3 regions of the Glaciecola sp. 1036 genome follow, and region 2 is predicted to be linked to each of the others. Evidence: predicted binding sites of a transcription regulator. Region 2 holds the regulator's gene; each other region holds the start of a gene.

Region 1 (10,839 bases), on a different contig from region 2:
CAGTTTCCGCCAACATCTGATTCAATTGTGAGTCAACTGCTTTGATGGTTTCCTTCAAAGTCTGTAGATCAGTCTTATCAATAGCTTCAATAGTAGTTTCTTTGGCATCTAAGAGTTCATTTAGCGCTTTTGATATGGATGCAAGGATCTCTTTAGGAAGGTTTTCTAGATCAATGGTAGTAGATTCTTGGGCAGAAAACTGCTGAATAATATCTGCAACCTCTGTATTTGTCTCTACCGGTTGCTGTAGAAGTTGCTCCATTAAAGCTTGATCAAATGACTCTTGAGCTTGAGTTTCTGCACTGTTAAGGCTGTCGTTTTCTTGAGCCTCTTTCATTTGCGACATCAGATTTTCGATTGCTTGGCGTAATTCTTCGTTAACTACTTCCCCTTCAGTATTCGTATTCTGCTGCGCTTCTAAAATAGCTTGCAAATCTTCTTGGCTTAAATGCACGATAGCGAAATCAGCTTCTTCCTCTGACAAAGTTTCGACGTCGACTTGTTCTGTGTCTAGTAAACCACCATCAATGCCTTTTTGTTCGGATGCTAAGGTATCTTGGTTGATTGCTTTTACGCTGGTGACAAATTCTACGTAATTAAAATCAGCACCCGATTCCTGCAAAATTTGCGAATACTTTTCATAGTTATCAATAGCGACAATATATTCATCATCATGATCATTTTCATTATCTAGATTACTATCAGAATTTTCCGTTTTAGGTTTTTCTGCCCCACTAATTTTTGTATCAACGACTTGGTCTACCTGTTCCACGTTTTCCGGTTTTTGGGGAGATTTAGCGTTGACGTCGTCAGACAAAGGCTCAGGCGTATTTGCTTGTGGTTCACTATTTTGCTGGTGTTTATTTCCAGTTGGCTCGTCACCTTTTATTTTCTCAGCTCGAGTACGCGCGCCTTCAAAGGCTGAAACTTTTGGACTGGTTTGTTCTTGTAGTACTAATGAAAACTCTGTCCCGTCTTTTGGTTCAACTTTGACATCTACCGGCAATATTGGGGCGGCAATATCTTTTGTTTGGGTGGCAATTTGTTGCATCATATATAAAGTTTCCTAAACGCCGTATGTTAGCTATAGCATTGATTTAAATAACAATTTAAATATGCAATCAGCCGAGTTATCTACACTTTTGCAAATGGCATACCAAAATACTAACAACAATCTAAATCAAAAAATCTAAGTGTTTATATATGACGACATCTGTTAACTTATAGCGGAATTACCGTTAAACAAGAATATAGACCGGTCGTCATATAATTGCCCAGTGATAAACAAAAGTAGTTTAGTCTGAGTAAAAACCTATGGAGACAGTTATGAAATTAATTAAAGCAATTTTACTCAGCCTACTGCTTAGTATTTTCGCCTCTGCTACTCAGGCTTCAGACGATTACTCAGGTCAGTGGCGCGGACTTTTAGAATTTGCGCCTAATGCAGGTATTGTTTTAGGCGTTCAAATAAATAAAACCCATGATGGCTACATAGTGTTATTGGATAGTCCTAATCAAGGAATGCAGGATAAACCCGTTGATGAGTTTTCTATTACAGGTAACACCCTAGAATTTAAGGTTAAAGAATTAAATGCTTCTTTTAAAGGCTCATTTGATGGTGATTTACTTTCTGGCACTTTTAGCCAACAACGCAAGTTCCCCATTGAACTCAAACGTTTAGACGCAAAAAGTCTTGTTATGTTAGACAATGAAACCCGCTGGTTTGGTGACTTACAAATTTCTAAGAGCGCTACTTTACCATTAGTGTTAGCAGTGGCCGTGTTAAACAATCAGTACCACGTTACCTTAGATAGCCCACAACAACAAAGTTTCGGCATTCCGGTAGACAAATTTAGCATCACTAATGACGATTTGAGTTTCACATCAAGCATGCTAAATGCAAATTACCAAGCCGACTGGCAAGATGGGGAATGGGTAGGAACCTTTATTCAAGGTGCTGCTATGCCATTAACACTTAAAAAAAAAGCCCTCCCTCAATAATTCCTGAACTAGGCGATTTGACACCTTGGTTGTCTGAATACTTTGGACAACAAGGTGTCGCTATTGCGCTAATAACCGCTGAAGACACTTCTATTCTCACCCATGGTTTTGCAGATACTGCTCTGAAGCTAAAGGTTACTAAGGATACCCTTTTTGAAATAGGTTCTGTGAGTAAACCTGTCACCGCATTCGCTTTTGCCGAACCTGTAGCAACCCATAAAATTGATATACACAAACCAGTGATTAGCCAAATTTCCATCCAAGATCTAGCTACTGAAGATACAGTGCTAGCAAATATTACCTTGGCAGAACTGATGAGTCATAGCAGTGGATTACCTCGATTACCAACAAATATGCCGTTAGATGATCTGACAGATCCCTATGCTACTTACACTAAAGACATGTTATTTAATGATCTTGCCAACGTGAGTTTAGGTGAAAAAACATTCAGCTATTCAAATTATGGTTTCGGCGTTGTATCAACCTTGGCAGAAATTTATTTCAAAGCCTCATATCCGGACCTAATGCAGAAAAGAGTTTTCGAGCCTTTAGGCATGAAAACAGCCGCAATTGCAGTGCCAAATAAAGTTCCCGAAGCGCTAGCATCAGGATATGATATTAGTCTAGAACAAGTGAGTAATTGGCATTTTGATGCTTTAGCGGGTGCCGGCTCTGTTATTGCTTCGATACAAGATATGAAAACAATGGTGCAAAGTATTCTGCATAAAGAAGATACTACTTTAGCTATTCAAACTTGGGTAAATTTAGCTACCAATGAAGATAGCTCCATGACTATGGGCTGGATGCGACATGGGGAAGACTGGCTTTGGCATGCAGGTCAAACCGCTGGTTTTTGTGCTTTTGTCGCTTTTAACAAGGAAAAACAATTAGGAATCGTCATTTTGACAAACGTAGCAAAAAACATTACCAGTGCAGGTTTTTCTATCGCTAAACAAATGGAAGAAAAGTACTGATGAGGTTGTCCCTTTACGCAATAATTCAAGTAAGCGCTTGGGGGCTAGTCTACGCCTTTACGAGTACCATAATTGCCCAAAGACCTGTTAATCCTCCCTTTGAATTTTTATACGGCGCCATATTAATTACTTGCTCAGCACTTGGCTCTCACGGAATTCGATATCTGTATCGAAAGTTGGTGAAAAATTGGGTTATGTGGCAGCAAATCCTTTATTTTATTCTCGCCAGCATCTTCTTTGCAGCCATGGCCGTGAGCGTCATGATTAGCATTGTGTTTATTCTTTCTACCACTGACTACGCATTCCCAATTCCCGCGAGTCAGCGTTGGTTTGTAATAAAATCAGTGTTCACTGGCAACTTTTTAAATATGCTTGCGCTACTATTTTTATGGTGCGCACTCTATGTTTCTATAAGCTACTGGCGCCAATTAAAGCAAACTCAAAAACTTCTACAGGATACTCAACTAGATGCGTTAACCAATCAATTAAAGCCGCATTTTTTGTTTAATAGTTTGAATAATATTCGAGCGCTTATATTAGAAGATCCAGAGCGCTCTCGAACGATGTTGGCGGTTTTATCTGACATGCTAAGGTACGCCCTTAATCAAGAACAAAGTGTTAAGGTGACAGTAGAAAAAGAAATGGGATTCGTGCGGGATTACCTTGCTTTGTGCAGTATCCAATTTGAAGATAGATTACATACAGAAGAGTTAATAGACGAAAACTGCACCAGATGTTTGGTGCCTAGAATGTTATTGCAGCTCTGTGTAGAAAATTGCATCAAACACGGACTCAGTCATAGTGTTTCTGGCGGTACAATTGGAATACAAATAAATAGTGAATCATCTAAACTGATAGTGATAGTCACTAATCCCGGTATCTTAAAGCAAGACAAACTCAAATCCGGTATTGGTATTGCCAATATCCGCCGCCGTTTAGCTTTATTGTATGATGGAGATGCATCCATCGACCTAAGTCAACAAGATGACGCTGTGGTCACTAAAATTTGTTTACCCTTGGAGTTGGGATAATGAAAGTTCTTATTGTTGACGATAGTCGACTGGCACGAGTGGAATTAAAACAACAACTTGAAAGCATAGATGGCATTGATGAAATACAAGAAGCCAGTAACATTATTGAAGCGAAAACCAGGGTTGAACAATACACGCCAGATCTATTATTACTCGACATTAATATGCCAGGGGGCGACGGTTTTCAGTTATTGGACCAACTTGATCACCCACCTCAAGTGATTTTTGTTACTGCTTATGATGATTATGCCCTTAAATCTTTTGATTATGATGCGAAAGATTATTTATTAAAGCCAGTAACCCGAGAACGCTTGATTACCGCATTGGATAAGCTTCCGGCTTATTCCAATAAAGTATGCGACGTTTTGACCATGGACAGTCAGGTGTTTTTAAAAGACGGTGAACATTGTTTCTTTGTGCCACTGCACAAAATTATCGCCTTCGAATCTATAGGCAATTACAGCAAAGTCTATCTTGAAGCAAAAACGCCCTGTATTTATAAGAATTTGACGGCGTTAGAAAGCCGCTTGCCTCAAGCGTCCTTTTTTCGTGCCAGTCGCAGTTGGATATTCAATACCCAATATATAGAACACATAGAAGCCTCTATTAGCAATGGTTTCGAGGTAACACTTAAAAATGGACTAGAGCTAGAAATTTCGCGCAGACAGGCAGTGCTGTTTAAACAACGATGGTCGTTGTAGCCAGATTCTAGCACTAGCCAATTCAGATTATTAAGGTTAACATCCGAGCAAATTAGCTAGCATTATACTGACTATGATTACTCAACTAACCGCCTTACAAGCCCGTGTAATTGGGGTTTTATTGGAAAAAGAAATTACCACCCCTGATCAATACCCCCTATCTTTGAACAGCTTAACCTTGGGCTGTAACCAAAAAAGCAATCGCGAACCTGTATTGCAACTTAGCGAACAAGAAGTGCAAAATGTATTAGACGAACTAGACGGTAAAAACTTATTGTTCCAGCAAGCTTCTGGTCGAGTAGTTAAGTACAAGCACAGATTTTGTAATACAGAATTTAGCAGTTTAAAATTTTCTCCACAACAAAGGGCCATTATTTGCGTTCTGTTGTTAAGAGGACCACAAACACCGGGAGAATTACGAACCCGCACCAATCGTCTGGCAGATTTTGCCAATGTACAAGAAGTAGAAGATTGCCTAACGTCTTTGAGCGACTTTAATAGCGAGACACTAGTAGTCAAACTGCCAAGAGAACCAGGCAAACGAGAGTCTCGTTATAGCCAGATGTTTAATCCTCACGATATAGAAAGTGACTTTGAATCTAGTTTTCAGGTGCAAACTGAATCATTGCAATCAGATGATGCTTTGCAACAGGCGCTAGAAAGAATAGCAGCGCTAGAAGCAGATGTTTTACAATTGAAAGCTAGACTAGATGACTTGGAAAATTAACGTAAACAGGATTCAGATTTCCTTATCCACTCAGGGCTAGATAATCAACTAGCCCCAAAGTTATCTAGTTATCGAATTTTTTCAAACACACTGCATTCAGACAAGCTATGTTGAAATTTTCGCTTGGTTTCACGAATTACAAAGGGGATTTCCACAGGGCCAAAAACACGTTTAAAATGAGGCGCCAGCGCTGATTCTAACGCATTGGTTGACGTTAAGGTTTCCCCTGTAGATTCCTTGTAACCGCCTAACCATTCATTTTTTTCTGTATACTCGGTAAGCCAAGTAAATGGCGAAGTAATCACTAAAATCCCCCCCACATTTAGCCGTTCTGTGACTATCTTAAGCACTTTGCGCGGGCTATAAACTCTATCCAACAAATTGCCCATGAAAATAAGGTCGTAGTTATCGTATTTGGTTGCCAGATTACAGGCATCGCCCTGCATAAAGGCAATATTCGGTGCTTTGGATAGCCCTAATGCACTTAACCTTTGTACATGAAACGAGGTTAATTCCCCTTCATCAACTAGGGTATATCGAATCTCAGCACTTTCCTGAAATGCCGCTGCTACTTTGATAAAACGCGCTGAAAAATCAACCCCATCCACATGCTCAAACGCTTTTGCCAATTCAAACGAAGCTCGACCCACTGCACACCCAAGATCTAGCGCTTTACGTTTAGGTTTATCTTCCATCTGTTTAAGACATAGTTGCGCGCATGCTTTTGGGAAATTAGGTACACCAAAGTATTCACTGCCATAGTGGAATTCACAATACTGAGAAATTTGGGTGTCACTTTCGTAATCTAAATCAGAGACTTGAATATCTAAGTCTGATTCGATGTAACGGAATCCAGCGTGTTGGAAAAAGTGCCGACGAAAAGCGTAACGACTATCTTTACTGGCCTCATTTCCTGTGGAGATCCAACTCCCGCCTTTAATCAAATTATGTTTATTGTCAAAAGTAGGTGTGGTGAAATCATCATATAAAGGATGTACTTTAAATCCTTCTAAAGGATAAATAGGCGTTTCCGTCCATTGCCAAACATTGCCAATAATATCAAAAAAGTCGCCGTGAGCATTAACGTCAACCGGCATAGAGGAAGCAAATTTTGATAAATGAATATTAGCATTTTCACTGTATCTTGCTTGTGTCAAACCAACAAAGTCGCGAAGTCTCAACCACTCATGTTCTGATGGTAAGCGTAAATTTTTACCCGTCTTTTCACTTTTCCAATTACAAAATGCCTTTGCTTCATGATAATTCACATCAACCGGCCAGTTTAAAGGTAATGGTATTTCCTCTAACATGGTTCGATATAGGATACCTTCTGGGGTTTTTCGCCAAAAGTGCGGATGTGTCGCTTGCGTGTATTCTCGCCACTGCCAACCTTCATCTTCCCAATATTCACTATTTAGATACCCATTTTCTTGTACAAAGGCTAAGAATTCGCCATTGGAAACTAAGTATTGAGACGCTTTAAAACTAGCAACGTCGGCATTATCGGCACCATATTCGTTATCCCAGCCATAAATGTTGTCATCAAAATTTTTACTTCGACTCACCTCACCTTGGGACACTTGGATGAGTCTATTTTCTGGATTCGAAGCAGAATTTGGGCATGCAGGCCAGTCAGCAGAGCCTTGTACATAAGATATATCCAGTTGACGAATCAAAACTGAGGACGTTTCAAGGTGAATTCGCTCGTGCTCAATGCCCATGATGATTGGCCACATAGGACTGTCCCAATCAATGGGCATAGTAAATTCAATATTCTGAATAATCTCAGTCACTACTTCTTTAACTTGTTGGCGATATGAGCGAACTTCCTCTACCTTGGGCCAGTTGTAGTTGGTTTCGTTGAGATCGTCCCAACTCATCTCATCCACGCCAACGGCAAACAATGACTCAAATTTTGGTTGAATTCGTTGCTTTAGAGCTTTTGCTAGGACTAACTTATTAATATAAAAAGTGGCTGTATGACCAAAATAAAAAATTAAGGGGTGACGAAGTTTTTCCGGTCGCTGATAAAAAGCCTGTTGGTCTTTAAGTACTGAAAAAAGTGATTCATAAGTGGAAAAGGCATCAAGAAAATATGACAGTATTTCTTTGCGTTTTTCCTCAACCGTACCTTCCCGTAAATCGGGGGTATGGGGATGCTTCATGTATTGCCCCTAAAAATTAAACTAACAGAAATTAGATGTTCATTTTTACTGTAAAAATACTTACTTATTTGTCACGCAATAAGATTTATTTGCATGTAATCTAACACAAATTCAAATCCGCGACATGCCAAATCTTATTGCGGAGTCATAGTAGAGCCTGTTTATCTTTATGCATTATTCGTGCTGAAGGTCATCTAGTTACTTTTAGGCGCTTCACCAAATCGACCAAGCATTTTTAACGCGCATGGAATTACCAACATAGAAATGATGGGACTTAACACCATGCCCCCAAGCATGGGCGCTGCTATACGCTGCATAACTTCATTACCGCTCCCTTCACCCAACATGATAGGTAGCAAACCCGCAATGATAGTTATTACCGTCATTGCTTTTGGTCTAACTCTTTGTAGAGCCCCTTGGTAGATGGCTTTATCGAGAGGTAAATCGGTATCTTGGCGAACCCGATTAATGTATAACAACATGATTACCCCAAATTCAGCGGCGACCCCCGCCAGTGCAATCATCCCCACGGCCACGGCCACTGACATTTCATAGCCGAGCAAATAAACTAACCACAAACTGCCAGAAAGCGCGATTGGCAAACTAGCCATGACTAAAAACGCCTGCACAAACGAATTAAAGGTCAGATATAACAAGACCAGTATGATTAATAAGGTCAAGGGCACCAAATATTGCATGCTTTGTTCGGCCCGTTGCATATATTCATATTGCCCGGTAAAAGTAACGCTTGATCCTATTGGCAAATTCACTTCGGTTTGCAAATGTGATTGGGCTTTTTGAATGTATGCAGCAATATCGACATTGTCCTTTAGATCCACAAATACCAAGGCCATTAATCGACCGTTTTCACTTTTTATAAGGGCTGGCCCATCTGCTATCTCAATACTCGCCACTTGTCCCAAAGTGAGCCATTGTCCGTTATTTCCTCGCATTGGCAGGTCCCGTAATTGCTCAGGCGATTGACGATAATCTTGAGGAAAACGCAAATTAATGCCAAATCTTTTGTCACCCTGTACACTAATGCCAATTTCATCTCCACCTACAGCGTAACGTACCAACTGTTGTACTTGCATGATATTCAAACCGTATTGTGCTAAAGCGAGTCGATTAGGTACTATTTCAATGTAACGCCCAGATCTGGCGCGTTCAGCAAAGGCGCTTTGGGTTTCAGGTAAATCTCCCAGAGCTTGCTCAACCGCTACTGCTGTTGCTTGTAATTGGGTTAAATTAGTACCTGAAATTTTAAGCCCTACAGGGGTTTTGACACCTGTTGATAACATGTCGATTCGGGTTCGTATCGGCTGTACCCAAGCATTGGTCAATCCAGGTACTTGTACTCGCTGATCAAGCTCCGAAATTATGTCATCTAACGTAATGCCTGGGCGCCATAAGCTTATATCTTTCAATTGAATGGTGGTTTCTAGCATTGTAAGCGGTGCAGGATCTGTCGCTGTATTTGCCCTACCTACTTTACCAAACACAGAGGCTACCTCTGGTTGTGTCTTAATTAAACGATCAGTTTGTTGCAAGAGCTCCCCTGCTTTAGCTGGTGAGACGCCTGGTAAGGTGGTTGGCATATACATGAGATCACCTTCTTGCAAATCAGGCATAAATTCGCTGCCCATTTTTTGCCAAGGATAATAAGCAGATCCTGCTATTGCGATTGCAAATAAAATAGTCAACCAAGGTAATTTTAATGACAGTTTTAACATGGGCGCATAAAGCCAAGTAAGTACTCGACTGATGGGATTAACTGATTCATCTTTTATATGTCCTCTTACCAACAAACTAAGTAGCACTGGTACTAGGGTAATTGCGAGTAGCGCTGAGGCTGCCATAACTAGCGTCTTAGTCATAGCTAAAGGACCAAATAACTTGCCCTCTTGAGACGTAAGACCGAACACTGGAATAAAACTCAAGGTAATGATTAATAGCGAAATAAAAAGTGCCGGACACACCTCAAAACAAGACTTTTTGACTATTTCCCAGTGTGCTTTCCCTTTTGCCACTTTGCCTTGAGTCTGTTGATAATGATGTAAATGTTTATGCAGGTTTTCTATCATTACAATTGCGGCATCGACTAGAGCACCAACAGCAATGGCGATACCACCTAAACTCATAATATTAATGCGCACATCGAGCAACCACATAACCACAAAGCCTAGCAAAACCGCCAAAGGTAGACTGATCATGGCGACTAGGGTCGAACGTAGGTGCCATAAGAAGAGTAAACAAACTACAATTACCACAATAATTTCTTGCAGTAGCTTGTTCTGTAAATTATCCACCGAACTTTGAATCAAGGTTGAGCGGTCGTAAACAGTTCGGATTTCAACCCCTTCCGGTAGTCCTTTGGCAAGTTGTTCAAGTTTGGCTTTAACACTATTGATGACTGTCATTGCATTTTCACCTTGACGCATCACCACTATGCCGCCAACGACTTCTCCTTCTCCATTTAATTCGGCAATACCACGTCGTAATTCAGGGCCATTTGTTACTACAGCTACATCTTTTAATAGCAAAGGGCTAGCTTGCGCACTCATAATCCCTAAAGGTATTTGTTCAATTTGTTCAATGCTTGTGAGATAGCCTTGGCTACGAATCATATATTCGGCTTCCGCCATCTCTATAATACCCCCACCAACTTCTCCATTATTGGCTGAAACTGCGTCCATAACTTGTTGAATACTCAAGTTGTATTGGGTTAACCGTTGTGGATCTAATACTATTTGATAGGTCTTTTTCATGCCGCCAACGGTTGCCACTTCGGACACCCCTGGTACAGATTGCAATTCTAATTTTAGAAACCAGTCTTGTAAGGTCGTCAGGTCTCCCAAATGTTGATTTCCCGTGGTATCTGTTAACGCATATTGATATATCCAACCCACACCACTGGCGTCAGGTCCAAGCTCTGGCTGAGCAGACGCAGGCAATTGAGAGCTAATTTGATTCAAATATTCTAAAACGCGGGTTCTTGCCCAATATATATCGGTGCCATCTTCAAAAATAATGTATATATAAGAATCACCAAAAAACGAAAAACCTCTTACTGTTTTAGCTTTGGGTACTGCTAATAGTCCAGTAGACAATGGGTAGGTAATTTGCTCTTCAACTAACTGAGGTGATTGACCTGGATAGCTGGTTTTTACGATAACTTGTACGTCACTTAAATCAGGTATAGCATCCACTGGAATTCGCTGCAGGCTTAAATATCCATAG
Region 2 (10,839 bases):
GTAAAAATTCGCACCCGCAATAGGGTTGAAATCAAATGAACCTAGGGATAGAAGAAATGTCAAAATTTAATCATCGTTTTTCAACTTATGCTAGTATACATACTATGTGTGCGGGTTAAAAACACCGCAAAACAATAACTAACAACGAATATTTGATTGAATTAATTTATCGAATAACCAAGCAATTCTGACACTAGAGGTCTCGTGTTACTAAACATAACTATTTTTATTATTGGATTAGCGATATTAAGCTGGAGTGCAGATCGCTTCGTTTATGGCGCCTCAGCTTTAGCAAAAAATATTGGTGTATCGCCAATGATGATAGGCTTAACTATCGTTGCTATGGGCTCATCAGCCCCAGAAATCGTAGTAAGTGCAACCTCATCCATGGTTGGAAAACCGGACACCGCAGTGGGTAACGCGTTAGGCTCCAACATTACCAATATCGCTTTGGTACTTGGTCTAACTGCGATAATTAAACCCTTGTTGGTTTCTTCAACCACACTCAAAAGAGAATTACCTGTTCTGCTACTTGTGACCTTGTTAGCCGTGTATTTCGTCGCCGACAGCCATTTAACTAGAATAGAAGGGATTGTTTTAATTACGCTTTTCGTTTTGGTCATAGCTTGCATGGGTGTCTTATCATTTAAAGTGGATAAAGGCGACCCTTTGGTAGCTGAAACGGATGCTGAAATCCCCAACAATGTACCTACATCAACCGCCGTATTTTGGGTCGTCGTAGGATTAATTTTGTTACCTACAAGTGCTAGTTTTTTAGTTGATTCAGCGGTTTATATCGCAAAATATTTTGGCATCAGTGACTTGGTTATAGGCTTAACCATTATTGCTATTGGCACGAGCTTACCAGAACTCGCAGCAAGTATTGCAGGTGTCGCTAAGGGTGAAGATGATCTTGCATTAGGCAATATTATCGGATCTAATATATTTAACATTTTGGCTGTTTTAGCTATGCCAGGTTTAATAATGCCATCTGAGTTGGATGGTTCCGCTGCCAATAGAGACTCTTTAGTCATGTTAGGGCTTACTATATTGCTATTTGTGTTTAGCTTTAAATTGCGCGGTACGAGCCAAATAAATCGAATAGAGGGAGGCGTTTTCCTTTTATTCTTCCTTGCTTATCAATATATGTTGTTTATGTAAAAATGCCATATTTAGAATCTGCTAAACGAACATTTGAAAATCAAATAGAGGCGCTTACTCACCTTTCCCAACATCTAGGAGCGCCTTTCAACCAAGCCTGTGATCTTTTACTTTCATGTGCTGGAAAAATTGTTGTCACTGGAATGGGGAAATCCGGGCATATCGCCAATAAAATTGCAGCTACGTTGGCCAGCACAGGTTCACCTGCTTTTTTTATGCACCCAGGTGAAGCTAACCATGGCGATTTTGGTATGTTGGCTGAAAATGATGTTCTTATTGCGATATCCAATAGCGGAGAAACCTCTGAACTCATAGCATTGTTACCCGCGATTAAACGCATCAAGGTGCCCATAGTCGCCATTACGAACAATCCCTCTTCAACACTGTCTAAATTTGCACAAACTACGCTGGCACTGCATGTAAAGCAAGAAGCCTGTGCGTTAGGATTAGCGCCGACTACCAGTACTACAGCAACCTTAGTTTTGGGCGATGCACTAGCTATCGCTTTGCTCGAAGCTAAAGGGTTTACGGCTGAAGACTTTGCCTTTTCTCATCCTGGTGGCGCTCTGGGTAAGCGCTTGTTATTGACAGTCGAAGATATTATGGTCGGTCCTGAAGACGTGCCCAAATCGAATCCTCAAGACCTGTTAAGTGACGCGCTGTTAGAGATATCTTCAAAAGGTTTAGGCTTAACCACAATCGTTGAAAATGACGTTATGATTGGTGTTTTCACGGACGGCGATTTAAGGCGAGCCCTGGATAAAAATATTGATATTCGAGTTGCTAACGTCAATCAAGTTATGACCGCCAAAGGCATAACAACTACCCCAGATGCACTTGCAGTGGACGCCTTAAATATTATGCAAGAGAAAAAAGTTAACGCGCTCATTGTTGTGAATGAAAATCATCAACCCGTTGGCGCACTCAACATCAATATGTTGTTGAGAGCGGGAGTAGTGTAAATGGCACAGTTTTCTAAAAACACTGTTGATACACTTTATGGCCCAGTTGATGCTGATATCTTTGCGATGTGTAAGGATATTCGACTACTTGTGCTAGATGTGGATGGAGTTCTGTCTGACGGCTTTATCTATTTGGGTAACCAAAACGAAGAATTGAAAGCCTTTAATAGCAAGGATGGTTACGGCGTAAAAGCACTTGCAAATAACGGAGTAGATATTGCTGTCATTACCGGCCGTCAGTCACAAATCGTCGAAAAAAGAATGACATCACTGCGCGCCAGATTTATTATACAAGGCGAAGAAGAAAAATATCAGGCACTACAATCATTGATGCAAACTCACGGAATTTCGCAACATGAAATAGCCAGTATAGGTGATGATGTACCAGATCTTGGTTTGTTTTCTTGTAGCGCAATTAAAGTAGCCGTAGCAGATGCTCACCCTAGTGTTAAACAGCAAGCAAACTTCGTAACCTCTCTGCCGGGCGGTAAAGGTGCTGTGAGAGAGTTTTGTGATTTAGTGTTACAATCGAAAGGGCTGCTTGATAAAATACATGGTGCTAGTATATGAACAGAATTGGCTGGAGCATAGCGTTAATATTTTCAGCTGTTATTGGTCTGTATCTAGTGATTCTTTTTGATGAAGAAGAAGCAAAAACCAAAGCGAATGAAGATTTAATCGTTGTCCCAACCTATCAAGTCGTCAATTTGAATAGTAAAATATTTGATGATAATGGTATTTTGAGTCATCAGGTAGCAGCAACCAAAATGGAGCACTACCAGCCTTTGGGATTTATGGTATTTGATAACCCGACTTACACTGTATACATGGAAACTGGTGAGCCTTGGCAAGTCACCGCTGAACAAGGTACCTTATACGAGAACAGTCGCATTCAACTAGAACGCAACGTCAAAATACTAAATCTCAATGAGCAAGAGTATGTCAAAGAAATTAATACTCAATACATTGAAATTAATTTAAATGACAAAACCTTATTATCTGACGAACCTGTTGAAATTGTTGGTGAAAATTTTAACGTTAAGAGCATTGGCATTATAGGTAATCTAGCAACTCAAAAATATGAGCTTAAACAACATGTACGCACTTTTTATTCTCCTCAAAGCTAGTGGTAAACGCTTGGTCAAATGCGTACCAGTGATCTGTCTTGGGCTTTGTCTTAGTTTTATGCTGAATGCCCAAGAGACCAGTCAAGAGCAGCAAGATAGCACTAGCTTTGATTCCATAGTGACAGATTTTCAAAAAGACATGAATATTCGCTCGGATGATCAAGAACTGGATGGTAAAGCAAAAACCTCTATTTTGATCGATAACGTGGTGATTCAACAAGGTAGTCTGGAAATCAAAGCAGACCGAGTAGAAGCCGATGCATCTAAAGGTAACGAGGTTATTACCGCCACCGGCAAACCAGCCAGCTATCGTCAAAGGCTTGAAGATGGCTCCTATGTAAGTGCGCTGGCAAATGCTATTGTATACAATGTCGCGACCAAGACCATAACTTTAACCGGCAATGCTGAGATAACCAAAGATCAATCAAAAGTAACAGCCTCTTCTATAACTTACGACATGTTAAATGATAAAATCAATGCAAGCTCTGATGGTAACAATGAAGGCAAAGTAAATACTGTTATAAGCTTTGGTGACCAAGACGAAAACGACGAAGGTGTAAATTGAGTAGTACCCTGTGTGCAAAACATTTAGCGAAATCCTATAAGTCTAGACAGGTTGTTAGAGACGTTAGTTTGGAAGTGTCCACGGGGCAGATTGTTGGTCTCTTGGGCCCTAACGGCGCAGGAAAAACCACTACCTTCTATATGATTGTCGGCCTAGTCCCGCTAGACAAAGGCGAAATTTCCATCGACCAAAATGAGCTCACTTATCAACCTATGCATGAAAGAGCCAGACATGGCATTGGTTATCTTCCCCAAGAAGCATCCATTTTTAGAAAACTTTCTGTGTTTGAAAATATCATGGCGATTTTGCAAACTAGAAAAGAGCTTAGTGCTGAGCAGCGAGAACAGAAAGCCGATGAGCTTTTAGACGATTTTAACATCAATCATATCCGAAATAATTTAGGCATGAGTTTATCCGGTGGCGAGCGCCGCAGAGTAGAAATAGCAAGAGCTTTAGCCGCAAACCCCAAGTTTATTTTATTAGATGAGCCCTTCGCAGGTGTTGATCCTATTTCTGTTAGTGATATAAAGAAAATAATTTATCAGTTGAAAGAAAGAGGGATTGGTGTCTTAATCACCGATCATAATGTAAAAGAAACCTTAGATGTGTGTGAAACTGCATACATTGTAAGCCATGGCTCTTTGATTGCTGCTGGTACAGCAGAAGAAGTATTAGCAAATCAAGAAGTTAGAGACGTTTATCTAGGAGAGCAGTTCTCTTTGTGATAAAGTGGTTAACAACTTTTTAGCGAACTTAATGAAATCGCAATTTTTAGTGGAAGTGTAAAATAGTAATGAAACCTTCGTTACAGCTTAAATTCAGTCAGCAGCTCACCATGACGCCGCAATTGCAGCAGGCAATTAAGTTATTGCAGTTATCCACTTTGGATCTTCAACAAGAAATTCAAGAAGCATTAGAATCTAACCCGCTTTTAGAACTTACCGAACACAATCCCGAGCAAGACGGCAAACAACAGCTAGATAACAATATCGACAAAAATGTTGATAACAATGGAGAAAAGCTCACTGAATCAGCTTCTGCCAGGGAAGAAACCCTTGATAGCCATGATGCCCTAGAGAAAGGTGATATTCCTGATGATTTACCCGTGGATACTTCTTGGGATGAGTATTTAGGTTCTAGTTCGGCTCCTATCAAAATGGTGGGTTCAAATCCTGACGATGATTACGTATATCAAGGTGAAACCAGCGACTCCATTCAAGACCACCTGCTTTGGCAAATTGAAATGAGTCATTTTTCAGATAACGACAAAAGTATCGCTATCGCTATCATTGATTCCATTGACGAAGCTGGCTACCTCACCGTAAGTTGTGAAGAGATTTTAGAATCGTTAGACAACGAAGAAATTGAACTTGATGAAGTTGAATGTGTATTAAAACGCATTCAACACTGTGACCCTGTAGGCTCAGGTGCCAGAAACGTACAAGAATGTTTGCTGATACAGCTAAATCAATTTCCTGTGGACACACCTTGGTTGAAAGAAGCAAGAGACTTAATTCAAGAATATTCAGACTTGCTTGGTGGTAAAGACTATCGCACCTTAATGCGAAAAACTAAATTGAAAGAGGAGCAACTGCGTGAAGTTATGAAGTTGCTTAAAACGCTAAATCCGCGACCTGGTACAGCCATTTCAACCAAAGAACCAGAATATGTCATCCCTGATGTAAATGTGTACAAAAGCAAAGGCGTGTGGATGGTTGAATTAAACAACGACGCCCTTCCTGCCCTTTCGGTCAATGACACTTACGCCAGTTTAGCGAAAACCACAAAAAACCCAACTGAGTCTCAATTTATAAAATCCCACCTGCAAGAAGCAAAGTGGTTTATAAAAAGTTTAGAATCACGAAACGAAACCTTATTAAAAGTGTCACATTGTATAGTGACAAGACAAAAAGAGTTTTTCGAAAAGGGACCTGAAAAAATGGTGCCCATGGTACTCAACGATGTAGCAGAGATGGTGGATATGCATGAATCGACAATTTCACGTGTTACCACCCAGAAATATATGCATACACCTAGAGGTATTTTCGAACTGAAATATTTCTTCTCAAGTCATGTTGCAACGGACTCTGGCGAAAACGCCTCATCTACTGCAATTAGAGCTTTGATTAAGAAATTAGTGGCTGCAGAGCCTGCGGCTAAGCCACTGAGTGATAGCAAAATTGCGCAGTTGCTCGCAGAGCAAGGAATTCAAGTTGCTCGGCGAACCATTGCAAAATACCGGGAATCGTTAAACATTCCCCCATCAAACCAACGTAAGAGTCTGATCTAAGACTTATACAACAAAAGAGGGCCTAGCATTATGCAAATTAACCTAACTGGTCATCACGTTGAAATCACTGATTCTCTTCGTAATTATGTAGATACTAAGTTTGAAAAGTTGGAACGTCATTTTGATCACATCAATAATGTTCATGTGATTTTAAATGTGGAAAAGTTGAATCAAAAAGCAGAAGCCACGTTACACTTGAACGGTGGTCAAATATTTGCTGATTCAGAGCATACCGACATGTATGCAGCCATTGACTCGCTGATAGATAAATTGGATCGACAAGTCATCAAACACAAAGAGAAACTAAAACGCCACTAAGTGTTGTATGATAATTTCAGACATAATTTCACTTGACCGCACCAAATGTGCGGTTGAGTGCCAAAGCAAAAAACGAATTTTAGAAATCATCAGCGAGATTGCGGTAAAACAAAATCCCTCACTCGATCAAGTTGATGTGCTTAATAGTTTATTAAGCCGCGAAAAAATGGGCAGCACAGGCATTGGCAACGGCATTGCAATTCCTCATGGTCGCATAAGCGGAATCGACAATGTAATGGCCATTATTGTGACCAGTGATTCAGGCATAGACTTTGATGCTATCGATAATCGCCCGGTGGATATTTTCTTCGCTATTTTAGTCCCCAAGGAACAAGCCGAAAAACACCTCGCATCTTTAGCCGCTATTGCTAGAAAATTAGGTAATAAAGATATTGTTAAAGCGATACGCAGTGCTGAAAATAAAAATCAAATAATTGCCGCATTAGCCTAACATTTCATTTCTTTGTGGTAAGCTAGGAAAAAGTTGCAACTGGCAAAGTGGACTAGCAGTAATGAAATTACTTATCATCAGTGGCCGCTCAGGGTCAGGAAAATCAATCGCGCTGCGAGCGCTCGAAGATTTGGGTTACTACTGTGTTGACAATATTCCCGTCAACCTTCTCCCAACATTAGTAAACGCCATCACCGACGAATATGACCAGGTCGCAGTGAGTATTGATGTGCGCAACCTTCCTAGAGTACAAGAAGAGGTTGGCGACGTACTTGATTACTTACCGTCTTTTTGGGAAGTCACCATAATCTTTTTAGATGCCAGTGATGACGTATTGATTAAACGTTACAGCGAGACTCGTCGTTTACATCCATTGTTTAAACTCAGTAACAGTTTGACCGAAGCTATTCAAACAGAACGAGAAATATTAGCCCCTGTTGCTGAAAGTGCAGATTTAACCATTAATACAGACCATTTGTCGGTGCATGAACTGGCTGAATTAGTCAGAGAAAGAGTACTTGGTAAAAAAACCACAGATTTAGTCATTGTATTTGAATCCTTTGGCTTTAAATATGGTTTACCCAAAGACTCAGATTATGTATTCGACGTAAGATTTCTGCCTAACCCTCATTGGGACCCCGATTTACGCCCGCTAACTGGATTAGACGGTCCTGTGGAAGTGTTTTTAGCCGGGCAACCCTTAGTGATGAAATTCATCTGGCAAGTTCAAAACTTGATCACCACTTGGCTACCACACTTAGAGCGAAATAATAGAAGTTATGTAACCATTTCTATCGGCTGTACAGGTGGTCAACATCGTTCCGTATTTGTGGCGCAATCTTTGGCTGATGCATTCAGTGCCAGTCATGGCGATGTGCAAATAAAGCACCGAGAACTAAAGCGCGTTAAGGGTGAAACTAACCCCATGAAATTGGTATAAGGATTACATATGCAGATTCGACGCAACGTCACCATTGTCAATAAACTAGGTCTGCACGCAAGAGCCGCCACTAAGTTGGTGCAACTTGCTAATCAACATCAATCACAGATCACCCTGACACAAGGCGATAATACAGCGCCTGCTGACAGTGTTCTAGCGCTCATGATGCTTGAAAGTAGTCAAGGTAAAACGGTCGAAGTTTTATGTGACGGAGATGACGCTGAAGAGGCTATGGAAGCCATAGTTTCGCTTATTCAGAATAAATTTGACGAACAAGAATAAATCTAAAGAAATCAAAGATTCACAGCACATTTTTAATAATTAATGGTATAATCTTGGAAAAATAATCAAGGGGAGATTGTATGTCTGAGACAGTAGAAGCGTTGTCAAATACGCAAGAACGACTCGACTACATATCTCAAGCCTTATCTGCTGGCGCTTTTGTTCGCGTACGCAGAGTACTCCTTGAATTACCCGCCAGTGATGTTGCTCACTTATTAGAATCTAGTCCAACCAAAACCCGTGATGACTTATGGCAATTAATTGATGCTGACTTTCATGGTGAAGTATTAGAAGAGCTTTCCGAGGATGTTCGTAACGGTATCATTTCGAAAATGATGCCTGCTAGTGTAGTGGACGCACTAGAAGACATGGACACCGATGATCTGGCAGAAACTTTAAGTACCTTGCCAGAAGACGTCTTACAATCCATTTTGGCGTCTATGGACGCTCAAGATCGTCTGCGCGCTGAGAAGGCCCTATCTTACGGCGAAGATACTGCCGGTTTCATCATGAATACCGACACCATTACGTTGCGCTCAGACGTTACCATTGACGTGGTGCTTCGCTATTTACGATTGAAATCCGAATTACCCGAAAACACAGATACACTCTATGTAGTCAGTCGACAAGACCACTTGTTAGGTACAGTGCCACTTTCTCGTTTGCTAACCACCCACCCTGACGTCACTGTCGAGGAGATAATGGATGATGAAGCTGAAGCAATCCTAGTGGATATGCCAGAGAGTGAAGTAGCCAGTATGTTCGAGCGTTACAATTGGCTTTCTGCGCCCGTTGTCGATGATGAAAATATACTCGTTGGACGTATAACCATTGATGACGTGGTCGACATTATTCGTGAAGACGCTGAACACTCCATGATGAGTATGGCCGGTCTTGATGATGAAGAAGATACCTTTGCACCAGTTGGTCAAAGTACCAAACGCCGTTCGGTATGGTTAGGCGTTAATCTACTTACCGCGTTATTGGCTGCGGCCGTGAGTGATTTGTTTGAATCTACCTTAAGCCAATTAGCCGTTTTGGCTATACTTAACACCATAGTACCAAGCATGGGCGGCGTGGCAGGAAATCAAACATTAACCTTGGTAATCCGTGGTATGGCGTTAGGCCATGTTAGCGCATCTAACTCCTTATGGTTAGTACGCAAAGAGCTTGCTATAGGCTTTTTGAACGGTTTAATTTGGGCCGTTTTAATAGCCGGAGTAATAGCCATATGGAAGCAAGATTTCGCTCTTGGTGGTGTGATTGCTTTTGCCATGATGATGAACATGTTAGCCGCAGGTTTATCTGGTGCGACCTTGCCCATCATCATGAAGAAACTAAAAATCGATCCGGCCTTAGCTGGAAGCGTCATTTTGACCACAATCACAGATGTTGTGGGGATTTTCACCTTCCTTGGTACAGCAACTTTATTCTTGGTTTAACAAGATTAAAGCTTGGTTATCTTTTAATCATCAATCTGCTGTTCGTTTAACCACTTGGATAAAACTTTTGTATCCTGCTCTATGGCCATATCGAGTTGCTCAACCCAGTCATGGACGTTTTCCCACCAAGTTGGATGGTCGCCCTGCTGTATCTGATTAGCACTTGCCTGTACACGACTAAGCCCAACTGAACCTGCAGCACCTTTAATTTTATGTGCTTGTGAGCATACTTCGTCTTTATCTTCAGCGGCTAAAGAATCTTTCAAGTGCTCCATGTACTCTGGAATTTTTTCGTTGAATACTTGCAAGCTGGTAAACACCATTGACTCGCCAATGGTATCGAGCAACATGGTCAACATTTCAGAATCAATGACTTTCGGTGAAGACTGTTTAATTTCGATTCTATCCACTACAGAATCAGGTCCATCTAATAAATCGTCTGAGGCAAACAACTCGTTGAATACTTGTATGACGCGACTTTTCTTTATAGGTTTGGCAATGACATCATCCATGCCATTTTTCAGATACTCTTCGCGGGTTTTTATTACGTTAGCCGTTAACGCAACTATAGGTGTATGTAACACCAAATCTTCTTCTAACAAGGTTCTGGCCACGTCGAAGCCTGTCATATCAGGTAATTGAATGTCGAGTAATATCAAATCAAAATCATGCTCTTTTACTTGATCAATCGCCTCCTGCCCTGTCATTGCCACACTTACATGCTGTCCTAACTTTTCAAGTAAGGCTTTGGCCACCATGACATTGAGTTCAATGTCTTCAACCAAAAGAATATTTAATCCTGATACTCTTAGTTCTTCCAAATTCATGTGAGAGGTAGATATTTTTACCGGTAGAGTAATCTCAAATACAGTACCTTTATTCAATTCACTGTTAACTTGGATACGACCACCCATTTTATCCACCATTTGCTTACAGATAGCCAATCCAATACCTGTGCCTGTGGCAGCTTGAAAATCGTCTCTTTGCACTTGGTAATACATAGCGAAAATTTTATCTAATTCGCTTTTCGCAATGCCTATTCCCGTATCCTGAATGGTAAAGGTGATGTCAGCCGTTGTATCACTCGTCATCTCTGACTTCATGGTTAAAGACACCGAACCTTTTGGGGTAAACTTCACAGCATTGTAAAGCATGTTCCATAATACTTGGCGTAAGCGAGTGCCATCAGCTTCAAAACCTACGGGCACAGGCTCAACGATTTCGTGATGGAATTTAAGATTTTTATCAACTGCCAATAACTTGATAATGCTGGCTATTTCATTGACAAAATTCTTAGTATT
Region 3 (10,839 bases), on a different contig from region 2:
AAACGGATAGGGTGCTTGGTTTAGAGTTAGGCGCTGACGACTATATGGCCAAACCATTCAGTGTAAGAGAGTTGCAAGCTAGGGTTAGAGCCCTACTAAGACGTGCTGATTTGGTGCGTCAAAATCAACGAGTACTTGTTGATAATTCCAATAGTCTTATTTGTGGCGACTTGGTTGTAGACCGACGAACCCGAACCGTCGCTAAATCAGGAAAATGTATAGAGCTCACTGCAACAGAATTCGATCTCTTGTTTCATTTAATGCAACACCCAAATCAGGTGTTTAGTCGCAGTCAACTACTAGAATCCGTGTGGGGTTATCAGCATTGCGGGTATGAACACACGGTCAACTCTCACATCAACAGGCTAAGGTCTAAATTAGAAAAAGATGCGACAAATCCTGACTATGTACAAACAGTTTGGGGCGTAGGCTACAAATTTAATCAGGCCTCTGTGGTGCATTAGAATGTGGTTTCCTAAGCTCTGCTTTTACCAAAGATTAGCAATTTCATTAGTAGCGGGTTTTTTCACCATCATTGCCGTGCTTACTATTTATTCAACCTATTTGCAGCAAAGTATGCAGCATGAAGCTGAACAAAGATTGCACTTAGGTTTGGCTGAGCATTTAGTGTCAGATAACCCTATTTTGAAAGAAGGGGTGTATGATTACAAAGCGTTAAACAAATTGTTTCATACATTGATGTTGCTTGGGCCAAATTTTGAATTCTATTTCCTTGATCCTCAAGGAAACCTACTTACCTATTCAGCAAAAGCAAATGAGATTGTTCGCAAACAGGTGGATGTCACACCAATTAATGTAATGCTATCTGGTGGTAAAAGCTTCCCTAATTATGGTGATGATCCTAAAGACATAGATAAGCAAAAAATATTTTCAGTAGCCCCCGTTTACAACGATGATAGTTTGCAAGGGTATTTGTACATTATCATTGGTGGGGCACAGTACGATTCGATTACCGATAGCATTAAATCCAGTAAGGGAGTTCAACAATACATTTTGATAGTCTTAGCGGGCTTAATATTCTTGATGTTTGTGTTATTGGTGCTGTTTAAATTTTTCACCGCTCCGTTGAAAAAACTGAGTGATGATATGGACAGATTTCGCGGGGCTGGTTTTGATATAAAAAATGCGAAGATTACCTTATTACCTTGGCGCAACGACTCTCGCAATGAAGTTCAGCGTTTAGGTTACTCATTTAATGAAATGTTGCGGCACATCGACAAACAATGGCAGCAAATTAAACTTAATGACTTACAACGACGAACGCTTCTCGCGGATTTGAGTCATGATTTACGCACCCCATTGGCCAATATGCAAGGTTATATGGAGACCTTGTGCATCAATGATAGTCAATTGACCAGTGAGCAGCGAGATGAGTTTTTTGGCATTTGTACGCGCAATTTGCATAATTTGAAGCGGCTAATCGATCAAATTTTTGAGTTAGCTTATCTTGAGGGAGGCCATGTAAATTTGAAAATGGAACCTTGCTTGTTAGCTGAGTTATTACATGACATTGCAGCTAAATTTAATTTACAAGCTAATGCCAAAGATATAGGGCTGACGGTAGATATTCAAACGCCTAATGCCTACGTTAAAGCAGATATAGAGAAGCTAGAACGAGTGCTAACAAACCTCATTGATAATGCTATTCGACACACACCTGCAGGAGGCTCAATTCAACTGCAAATTAAAGAAGCCAACGACAAACTTGTGGTCAGTGTGAGGGATTCTGGAATCGGTATTGCTGCGGAGGAATTAGAGCATATATTTGTTGCACGTTACCAAGCAACCAATAGTCAAAAAGGGACGAAAACCCATGTAGGATTGGGGTTAGCAATTAGTCAAAAACTCATTGCATTATTTGATTCTACGCTTGAAGTAACGTCCGAAATAGGTAAAGGGACTAGCTTTAGCTTTACTCTTCAGCAAGCTAAAGCTTAGTACGCCTAATCATCGTCAAAATTTAATTCTTTAAGCTTTCGAGTTAACGTATTTCGGCCCCAACCTAAACGTTTGGCTGCCTCTTGTTTATGTCCACGGGTATGTTTAAGTGCTCGACTTAACAAGATCTTTTCAAAATCATATTGAGCTGTGTCTAGAATATCGTTCTTACCCGCTAATAATTGTTTGTCAGCCCATTGAGAAAGTAAAATCGTCCAATCATCACTTTCTGCAGCCTGTTTTACCTGCACGCCAGAAACGTTTAATTCTGGTGGTAGGTCATCGATTAAAATTTCTTGACCACTGGCCATCACAGTCAACCAGCGACAAGTGTTTTCTAGTTGCCTTACATTACCCGGCCAAGCGACTTCCATTAGCCTATCAGCTGCCGCCTTAGATAACTGTTTGCTTTCAACGCCTAATTCTTTAGAGGCCTTGTTTAAAAAATGTCGGGCCAATAATGGTATATCTTCTCTTCGTTCATGCAGACTAGGTAAGTGTATTTTTATTACGTTTAGTCTGTGGTACAAATCTTCTCTGAACTTGCCTTCTGCGACTCGCTGTTCCAAGTTCTGGTGAGTGGCAGCGATAATTCTTACATCTACTTTTACCGGTTGATGACCACCGACCCGATAGAATTGTCCATCGGCCAAAACCCGCAATAATCGTGTTTGTACGTCTATTGGCATATCACCTATTTCATCAAGGAATAAGGTACCGCCATCGGCTTGTTCAAAACGCCCTTGGCGGCTATTTTGTGCCCCAGTAAAGGCGCCTTTTTCATGCCCAAACAGCTCTGATTCAATTAATTCTGTCGGTATTGCCGCCATGTTTAACGGCACGAAGGTTTTATTTGCTCGCGGACTGTGTTTGTGCAGTGCTTGTGCAACTAATTCTTTACCTGTACCCGATTGGCCATTAATCAATACGCTAATAGAAGAGCGCGAAAGTCTTCCAACGGCCCTAAATACTTCCTGCATTGCCGGCGCTTCACCAATGATTTCTGTACTGTTTGTTAGGGTATCTTGTTGTTTTAACTGACTTGTTTCACGGGCATGTTCAATGGCTCGTTTGGTGAGTGAAACAGCTTCATCAATATCAAAGGGTTTAGGTAAATATTCGTAAGCGCCACCTTTGTACGCTTTTACTGCGCTATCTAAATCAGAATGTGCTGTCATTATGATAATAGGGAGATCAGGAAAGTGTTGATGGATCTCGTCCAACAGCGTCATACCATCCATTTGCGGCATTCTGACATCGGAAATGATGACTTGTGGAGCATTGCCACTGTGAATTTGAAGTAATAGATCTTCAGGGTTAGAAAAGCTTAAACACCCGATGTCGGCAGATTTAAATGCCTTCTCTAATACCCATCTAATGGAGCTATCATCGTCCACTATCCATACTGGCTCATTCATCTGCTAAATCCTGTTTTATAATTGGTAAATAAAGCGTAAATTCGGTATATCCTGGAAAGCTATCAACATCTATTTTGCCAAAGTGATGATTTATTAGGGTTTGTGCAATCGATAACCCAAGTCCACTGCCATTGGCTTTACTTGATACCATTGGATAAAAAAGTGTGTCTCGGACTTCTTTGGGAATTCCTGGACCATTGTCAACAATGCTCACCAGTGCTGAAAGGCTGTGGGGCTTTCCATTAATCACACAGCGGCGCTCTATTCTGGTGCGTAACCCTATGATGGGTCTTTCAATTTTTGCTTCACTCAGTGCTTGGCAAGCATTACGTACGATGTTTAATATGGCTTGTTCAAGCATATCTGGATCGGCGTATACTTCTGGTATAGAGGGGTCATAGTCGCGCTCGATATCAATATCAATAGATTGATCAGCGGTAATGACGCGTTTTACTTTTTCTATTACCTCATGCAGATTACACAGGCGTTTATGCGGCAGTGTATTTGGCCCTAACAAACGATCTACCAAAGCCCTGAGCCTGTCAGCTTGGTCCATAATCATTTGGGTAAATTCTAACTGATCTTCATTTGGCAGTTGTCGGCTTAGCAGCTGTGCTGCACCTCGAATGCCTCCGAGAGGGTTTTTAATTTCATGGGCTAAACCACGAATTAAATCTCTAGCAGCCATTTGTTGGGCATACTGTTGGGTTTCTTGACTTATTTTTCGTTGTTTATCCACGTGCATGATTTCAAACAGAATCATTTTTTCGCCGTCGATTAATGCCAAGTTAGCCTGCATATCTACCAGCAAGCATCTGCCATCTTTAAAACAGAGTTGTAATTCAGATTGAGAGAATTCTTCACCCGCTTCAAATACGTTTTCAAAACGGTCTTCGTCAAAACTATCAGGCGCAAAAAAGCTTAAGAAGGGCTTTTGGCAAATTTGCGATTTGCCAGTCTCAAAAATACTCAGCGCAGCGTCATTCACAAATACCACATGATATTCGCGGTTGACCATTACAAGTGCAGTTTTCATGCACTGTAACATGCTATCAATCTGGTTAAGCTCTAAAATCAATGTAAATCCTCGACTAAAGACTAAATATGCACAATATAAGTGCATTGCTTCATCTTAGTGAATGTACATAACCTTCACAAGGGATTAATTGAATAATGGAATCCCTGTATTCCCTTAGATATTAAGCTGTCCGCTAATTAATTGCGCGGGATTAATACTGAGGCTCTATGTAAAAATAATGTTCGTTGCTCGGACGATGCAATTATCTTGCCTGAGTTGTCAGTGAAATCCACTTTATATGAGTATTCTCCTCGGTCCATGTTTTCTAATTGAAAAACACCGCTTGGAGATTGGAAGGATTGGCCGTTTATAGTGAGGTTGTACATGCCTCCGATAGAAGGTTTTAGTTGAGCTTGAATGGAAAAATTGCCGGAATTATCACGCAATGTTGCTTCTTGTTTTGGAGACACGATGGTGAGGTTGAATTGTTTTTTCTTAACCGCTACATCTGGTTCGATTTTAGGTACCGGTGAAGAAGGTATTACAGTAGTGCTATCTCCTAGTATCACTTCAATTGCACCAGGGGAGGGCTTATCAGAAAAGGTAACAGTGCCATCTGCATGAACAGTTTTATATACAATGGTTTGACCATTCACTATGAAAGGGCAAATGAAACAAAACAAACCGACTAAAAATAAAGACTTCATAACAGGTCCTTAAAAGCACTATTCTTCATATTCTATCATACGCAATAAAAAAGCCTGCATAAAGCAGGCTTTGGTATGGTTTAAGCGGTGTAGTTATGATTTATACGCTGTAATACATGTCAAACTCTACTGGATGAGTTGTCATGTTCACTTTTTCTACTTCTTCAGCTTTAAGTGCGATGTATGCATCAATCATGTCGTCAGACATTACACCACCAGCAGTTAAGAATTCACGGTCTTCATCTAGTGCAGCAAGGGCCATTTCTAGCGAGCTAGCAACTGTTGGAATAGAGGCAGCTTCTTCAGCAGGTAGATCATATAAATCTTTATCCATTGAATCGCCAGGGTGAATCTTGTTTTTGATTCCGTCGATACCAGCCATCAACATAGCAGTGAACGCTAAGTATGGGTTAGCCGTTGGATCAGGGAAACGAACTTCGATACGACGTGCTTTATCGCTTGTTACATATGGAATACGGATAGATGCACTACGGTTACGAGCAGAGTAAGCTAACATAACTGGCGCTTCAAATCCTGGTACCAAACGCTTGTAAGAGTTAGTAGAAGCGTTAGCAAAAGCGTTGATAGCACGTGCGTGCTTGATGATACCGCCAATGTAATATAATGCTTCTTCAGAAAGACCTGCATATTTATCACCAGCAAAGATGTTTTTACCATCTTTAGAGATAGATTGGTGACAGTGCATACCAGAACCGTTATCACCTACAAGTGGTTTAGGCATGAAAGTAGCGGTTTTTCCGTATGAATGGGCAACGTTATGAATAACGTACTTGTAGATTTGGATTTCGTCAGCTTTGCTTACTAATGTATTGAACTGACAAGCAATTTCGTTTTGACCAGCAGTTGCAACTTCGTGGTGGTGAGCTTCAACAACCAAGCCCATTTCTTCCATAACTAAACACATGGCAGCACGAATGTCGTGAGCCGAATCTACAGGAGGAACTGGGAAGTAACCGCCTTTCACACCTGGACGGTGACCCGTGTTGCCACCTTCGTAGTCTGCACCAGAGTTCCATTTAGCTTCTTCAGCATCAATAGAATAGAAAGAACCTGCCATATCAGTGTGGAACTTAACGTCTTCGAACAAGAAGAATTCTGGCTCTGGACCGAAGAAACAAGTGTCGCCGATACCAGTTGATTTAAGATACTCTTCAGCACGCTTAGCAACAGAACGTGGATCACGGTCATAACCAAGCATTGTTGTTGGTTCAACGACGTCGCAACGAATATTAATTTGTGTTTCTTCAGCAAAAGGGTCTAAAACAGCAGAGCTTGCGTCTGGCATTAGAATCATGTCTGATTCGTTAATACCTTTCCAACCTGCAATTGAAGAACCATCGAACATTTTACCTTCTTCAAAAAACTCTTCATCGACAAGGCGAGCAGGAATTGAAACGTGTTGCTCTTTACCTTTAGTATCAGTGAAACGTAAATCTACAAACTTAGCTTCGCTTTCTGTTATAAGCGCTATAGCTGACTCAATTGACATATTGTCCTCCACTTATTTAAGTCCGTTGTGTGAGTAGTAAAAGCTTGTTCAAGCAAATTCGCATAAACAAAATCAAAAAAATAATGGATCTTTTATAAAATCAGCAAGCGATTCTGACACTCGATGATAGTCATCAAGATTAAAACCTAATGCAGATGAATAAAAGAAAAATCTAGTTATTTATTCTTGAGGTTTCATCAAGCGATAATCATGCCATGAGATGTAAATATAAATTAGCAATAAAAACAGTGACATATAAACGATGCGAAATAATAATACTGAAAATTGCACTGTTATGATGCATTTATTTGTGAGGGTTTGCACTATATTGGTTTGAAGGTCATGTGCTAATACCCTCAAATTAAAATCCGTTAGTTACTATCTTGTGAATGACAAAGCCTTAGACTGTTAAATTAGTTAAAAAATCGACAATTCCAATAGCACAATGGCGAATAAATCTGTAGAATCCGCCGCCAGTTATTTGTTGCCCGCGAATCAACCGATTGGCGGGTTTATTTTTTTGAGAGAATGTATGTCTGTTAGTATCGATAAAATTCGCAATATTGCCATTATTGCGCACGTTGACCACGGGAAAACTACCTTGGTTGATAAACTCCTGCAACAATCAGGAACGTTAAAATCACGTGGTGAAAACCAAGAGCGTGTAATGGATTCTAACGATATCGAAAAAGAACGTGGAATTACTATCCTAGCCAAGAACACGGCGATTAATTACGGTGACTACCGAATTAACATCGTAGACACTCCTGGGCACGCCGACTTTGGTGGAGAAGTTGAACGTGTAATGTCAATGGCTGACTCAGTACTACTATTAGTAGATGCTCAAGAAGGTCCAATGCCACAAACACGTTTTGTAACCCAAAAAGCATTTGCTCAAGGTTTAAAACCTATCGTAGTTGTGAATAAAATTGATAAGCCAGGTGCTCGCCCTGATTGGGTAATCGACCAAGTGTTTGACTTGTTTGATAACTTGGGTGCTACCGACGACCAATTGGATTTTCAAATCGTTTATGCTTCTGCACTCAATGGTTGGGCTGCACATGAATCTGATGAAACTGGTACGGATATGACACCATTGTTCGAAACTATCATCGAACAAGTAGCGGCACCGGACGCGGACGCTCAAGGCGCGTTCCAAATGCAAATTTCTCAACTTGATTACAACAGTTATGTTGGTGTTATCGGTGTTGGTCGAATTAAGCGTGGTTCAGTGAAAGTAAACCAGCAAGTGACTGTAGTTAATGCTGCTGGTGAAAAGCGAAACGGTAAAATTGGTAAGGTACTAGGTTATTTAGGTCTTGAAAGACATGATGTTGATCAAGCATCTGCAGGTGACATAGTCGCTATCACTGGATTGGGTGAACTGAAAATTTCTGACACTGTTTGTGATCCAAACAAGGTTGAAGCTCTTCCTGCATTAACTGTTGATGAGCCAACAGTAACAATGACTTTCCAGGTAAACACTTCGCCGTTTTCTGGTAAAGAAGGTAAATTTGTTACATCAAGAAATATCCTAGAAAGACTACAAAATGAACTAGTGCATAACGTAGCATTGCGTGTTGAAGAACTAGACGATCCAGATAAGTTTAAAGTGTCAGGTCGTGGTGAATTACACCTAGGAATCTTAATTGAGAACATGCGTCGTGAAGGTTACGAATTAGCGGTATCACGTCCAGAAGTTATCTTAAAACATGAAGATGGTCAGTTATTAGAACCTTACGAAACTCTTACCATTGACTGTGAAGATCAGCACCAAGGTTCTATCATGGAACAATTAGGTTATAGAAAAGCTGAACTAACCAATATGACGCCGGATGGAAAAGGCCGAATTCGTATGGACTTCATCGTGCCTAGTCGTGGCTTAATTGGCTTCCAAACTGAATTTATGACACTAACCTCAGGTTCAGGTTTGTTATATCATACATTCGATCATTATGGTCCGCATAAAGGTGGCAACATAGGTCAACGTAAGAATGGTGTTCTGATTGCCAATGCAGCAGGCAAAGCACTAACAAACGCTTTGTTTAACTTACAAGAGCGTGGTCGTTTATTTATCGGTCATGGTGTAGAAGTTTACGAAGGTATGGTTATTGGTATCCATAGCCGTGATAACGACCTAACAGTAAACGCCCTTAAAGGTAAGCAACTTACTAACGTTCGTGCATCTGGTACTGACGAAGCGCAAACTTTGGTTCCGCCAGTGAAAATGACGTTGGAACAAGCGTTAGAGTTTATTGATGACGACGAATTAGTAGAAGTAACACCAGAAAGCATTCGTATTCGTAAGAAATTGCTTACTGAGAACGAGCGTAAACGAGCATCTCGTCCTAAAAAAGAAGGTTAAGCTTAGTTAATAAGCAAGCATTTCAAAGTTTGAAAAAGCCCGAAGAAGTTAAGTCTGACTCGGGCTTTTTTTATGGTATTTAATGCAGATCAATTCCATTCGAGTTTGCATCAAACTATAGCTATCCAGCATCAATGCGGTCTGTTAAAATTGTGCAAAATCTAGTTAACCAAAAGAGATGTAAACTTGTACGACTTTGATAAGCTAACCGACCGTTCATCCACCTATTCTTTTAAATGGAACCGCTATAAGGGACGGAACATTATTCCTGCTTGGGTTGCTGATACTGAGTTTAAGTGCGCGCCACCAATAGTGGACGCAATGGTAGAAAGAAGTCGTCATGGTCTTTTTGGTTACACGTTACCGAATGAATATTTACCTGCTAAACAAGCTATCCAGCGTTGGTGTAGAAAACAGTATGATTGGGATGTTGCTCTTGATTGGATCGTTTGGACACCTGGTGTGGTACCTGGGTTTAATATGGCCATTCAAGCGGTGTCAGAACTTGATGACGGGATCATAGTACAATCTCCAAATTATCCGCCGCTTTTGGCGGCTCCTGGCATTAATAATCGTACTAGGTACGAAGTGGGTAATGTGCTTGAAAACGGTCGATGGACCTTAGACTTTGAACAGCTAGAAACTCATGCTAAACGCGCTGATACCAAATTGTTCATATTATGCAATCCAATGAATCCTATGGGCGGCGTTTTGACTCAGGAAGATTTGGATAGAGTGGCAAAAATTTGTAAAGATAACGATCTGGTGTTGTGTAGTGATGAGATTCACTGCGATCTTATTCTTGATGATTTACCCCATATTCCAGCAGGCAAATTGTCGCTAGTCGAAGATTCATCTATTACCCTTATGGCCGCAAGTAAAACCTTTAACGTTGCAGGGTTAGGGACATCCTTTGCAATAATTCCGGATGCCAAATTAAGAGCAAAATTCGCTAGCGCAGGTGCTGGACTCATTCCTTGGGTAAATGTCATGGGACTGGTAGCAACTGAAGTTGCTTTTACGCAATGTGATGATTGGCACCAAGCAGAATTGGCTTATCTTCGCTCAAATAGAGATTATTTGGTGAACGCCATAAATCAAATTCACGGTCTATCTTGTGTGTCACCGGAAGCAACTTACCTCTTGTGGATTGATGCAAGTGAACTGGGTGTTGAAGACACTCAAAAGTGGTGTGAAGACAAAGGTGTTGGGCCATCTCCAGGTAGGGATTTTGGCAATAAAAATTGTTTTAGAATTAATTATGGATGCCCTAAAAGCATGCTTGAAGAGATTGTAAAACGATTAGGCGGCTAAATTTTGTAGTAGTAGTGGTTGGAGTTTTATGCGGTATCGACAAACGCTTGAAAGCGCGCTTAAGTTGGCAAAATCTATAGTGCCATTTGAATTATGGATGATTACCAGAGTCAATGAAAATCATTGGTTCGTACTTGCATGCAGTGAAAATCCTTTTGGCATTCATGACAACCAGCTTATGGAATGGACAGATTCAATTTGTTCAAAAATGGTTGAGGAAAAACCACTAGTTTTTGTGCCAGATATTGAGTTAACGCCAGAGCATAAAACAGCACCTTCGGTCAGTCGACATAAGATTAAATCATATGCGAGTGTGCCGTTAAAAAATGCCCAAGGGGATATGATTGGCACCTTATGTGGGTTCGATCATCGAGCGTTAAGCGACGGTCAGTATAAAGATCATCAAGATCTGCCTTTAGTCGCGAAAATGATTGAGTACATACTTGAAGAGCATGCCTATATTCAACAATTAGAATCCAATACATTTACTGATATTTCAGATGAATTGGTTTTTGTAGAAAATTCGACACAATTTGATAATTTTGAAA

The links. Region 2 encodes sigma-54, which starts transcription at its own class of promoters, with help from an activator protein. Its sites were predicted from a motif close to GTTGGCACGNNNNTNGNNT; they were not measured.
Region 1: ACNKW3_RS14125 (flagellar hook-length control protein FliK) is a predicted target of sigma-54. The motif match lies at 1,143-1,161, and genes of this name have one in related genera.
Region 3: glnA (glutamate--ammonia ligase) is a predicted target of sigma-54. The motif match lies at 6,812-6,830, and genes of this name have one in related genera.

The regions. Positions count from the first base shown of each region.
Region 1 covers NZ_JBLWFH010000009.1:129,601-140,439, reverse strand. Annotated here, with positions in the region: gene ACNKW3_RS14125 (flagellar hook-length control protein FliK) at 1-1,054, opposite strand, end outside; gene ACNKW3_RS14120 (hypothetical protein) at 1,327-2,001, shown strand; gene ACNKW3_RS14115 (serine hydrolase domain-containing protein) at 2,031-2,975, shown strand; gene ACNKW3_RS14110 (sensor histidine kinase) at 2,975-4,006, shown strand; gene ACNKW3_RS14105 (LytR/AlgR family response regulator transcription factor) at 4,006-4,707, shown strand; gene ACNKW3_RS14100 (YceH family protein) at 4,781-5,434, shown strand; gene ovoA (5-histidylcysteine sulfoxide synthase) at 5,503-7,599, opposite strand; gene ACNKW3_RS14090 (efflux RND transporter permease subunit) at 7,794-10,839, opposite strand, start outside.
Region 2 covers NZ_JBLWFH010000004.1:258,308-269,146, forward strand. Annotated here, with positions in the region: gene ACNKW3_RS08375 (calcium/sodium antiporter) at 205-1,161, shown strand; gene ACNKW3_RS08380 (KpsF/GutQ family sugar-phosphate isomerase) at 1,164-2,123, shown strand; gene kdsC (3-deoxy-manno-octulosonate-8-phosphatase KdsC) at 2,124-2,693, shown strand; gene lptC (LPS export ABC transporter periplasmic protein LptC) at 2,690-3,250, shown strand; gene lptA (lipopolysaccharide transport periplasmic protein LptA) at 3,204-3,815, shown strand; gene lptB (LPS export ABC transporter ATP-binding protein) at 3,812-4,540, shown strand; gene ACNKW3_RS08405 (RNA polymerase factor sigma-54) at 4,609-6,105, shown strand; gene hpf (ribosome hibernation promoting factor) at 6,136-6,423, shown strand; gene ptsN (PTS IIA-like nitrogen regulatory protein PtsN) at 6,431-6,874, shown strand; gene rapZ (RNase adapter RapZ) at 6,936-7,814, shown strand; gene ACNKW3_RS08425 (HPr family phosphocarrier protein) at 7,824-8,096, shown strand; gene mgtE (magnesium transporter) at 8,177-9,538, shown strand; gene arcB (aerobic respiration two-component sensor histidine kinase ArcB) at 9,562-10,839, opposite strand, start outside.
Region 3 covers NZ_JBLWFH010000008.1:179,792-190,630, forward strand. Annotated here, with positions in the region: gene ACNKW3_RS13260 (response regulator transcription factor) at 1-464, shown strand, start outside; gene ACNKW3_RS13265 (sensor histidine kinase) at 466-1,959, shown strand; gene glnG (nitrogen regulation protein NR(I)) at 1,965-3,377, opposite strand; gene glnL (nitrogen regulation protein NR(II)) at 3,370-4,425, opposite strand; gene ACNKW3_RS13280 (DUF4124 domain-containing protein) at 4,593-5,102, opposite strand; gene glnA (glutamate--ammonia ligase) at 5,203-6,612, opposite strand; gene typA (translational GTPase TypA) at 7,145-8,977, shown strand; gene ACNKW3_RS13295 (MalY/PatB family protein) at 9,164-10,291, shown strand; gene ACNKW3_RS13300 (GAF domain-containing protein) at 10,320-10,839, shown strand, end outside.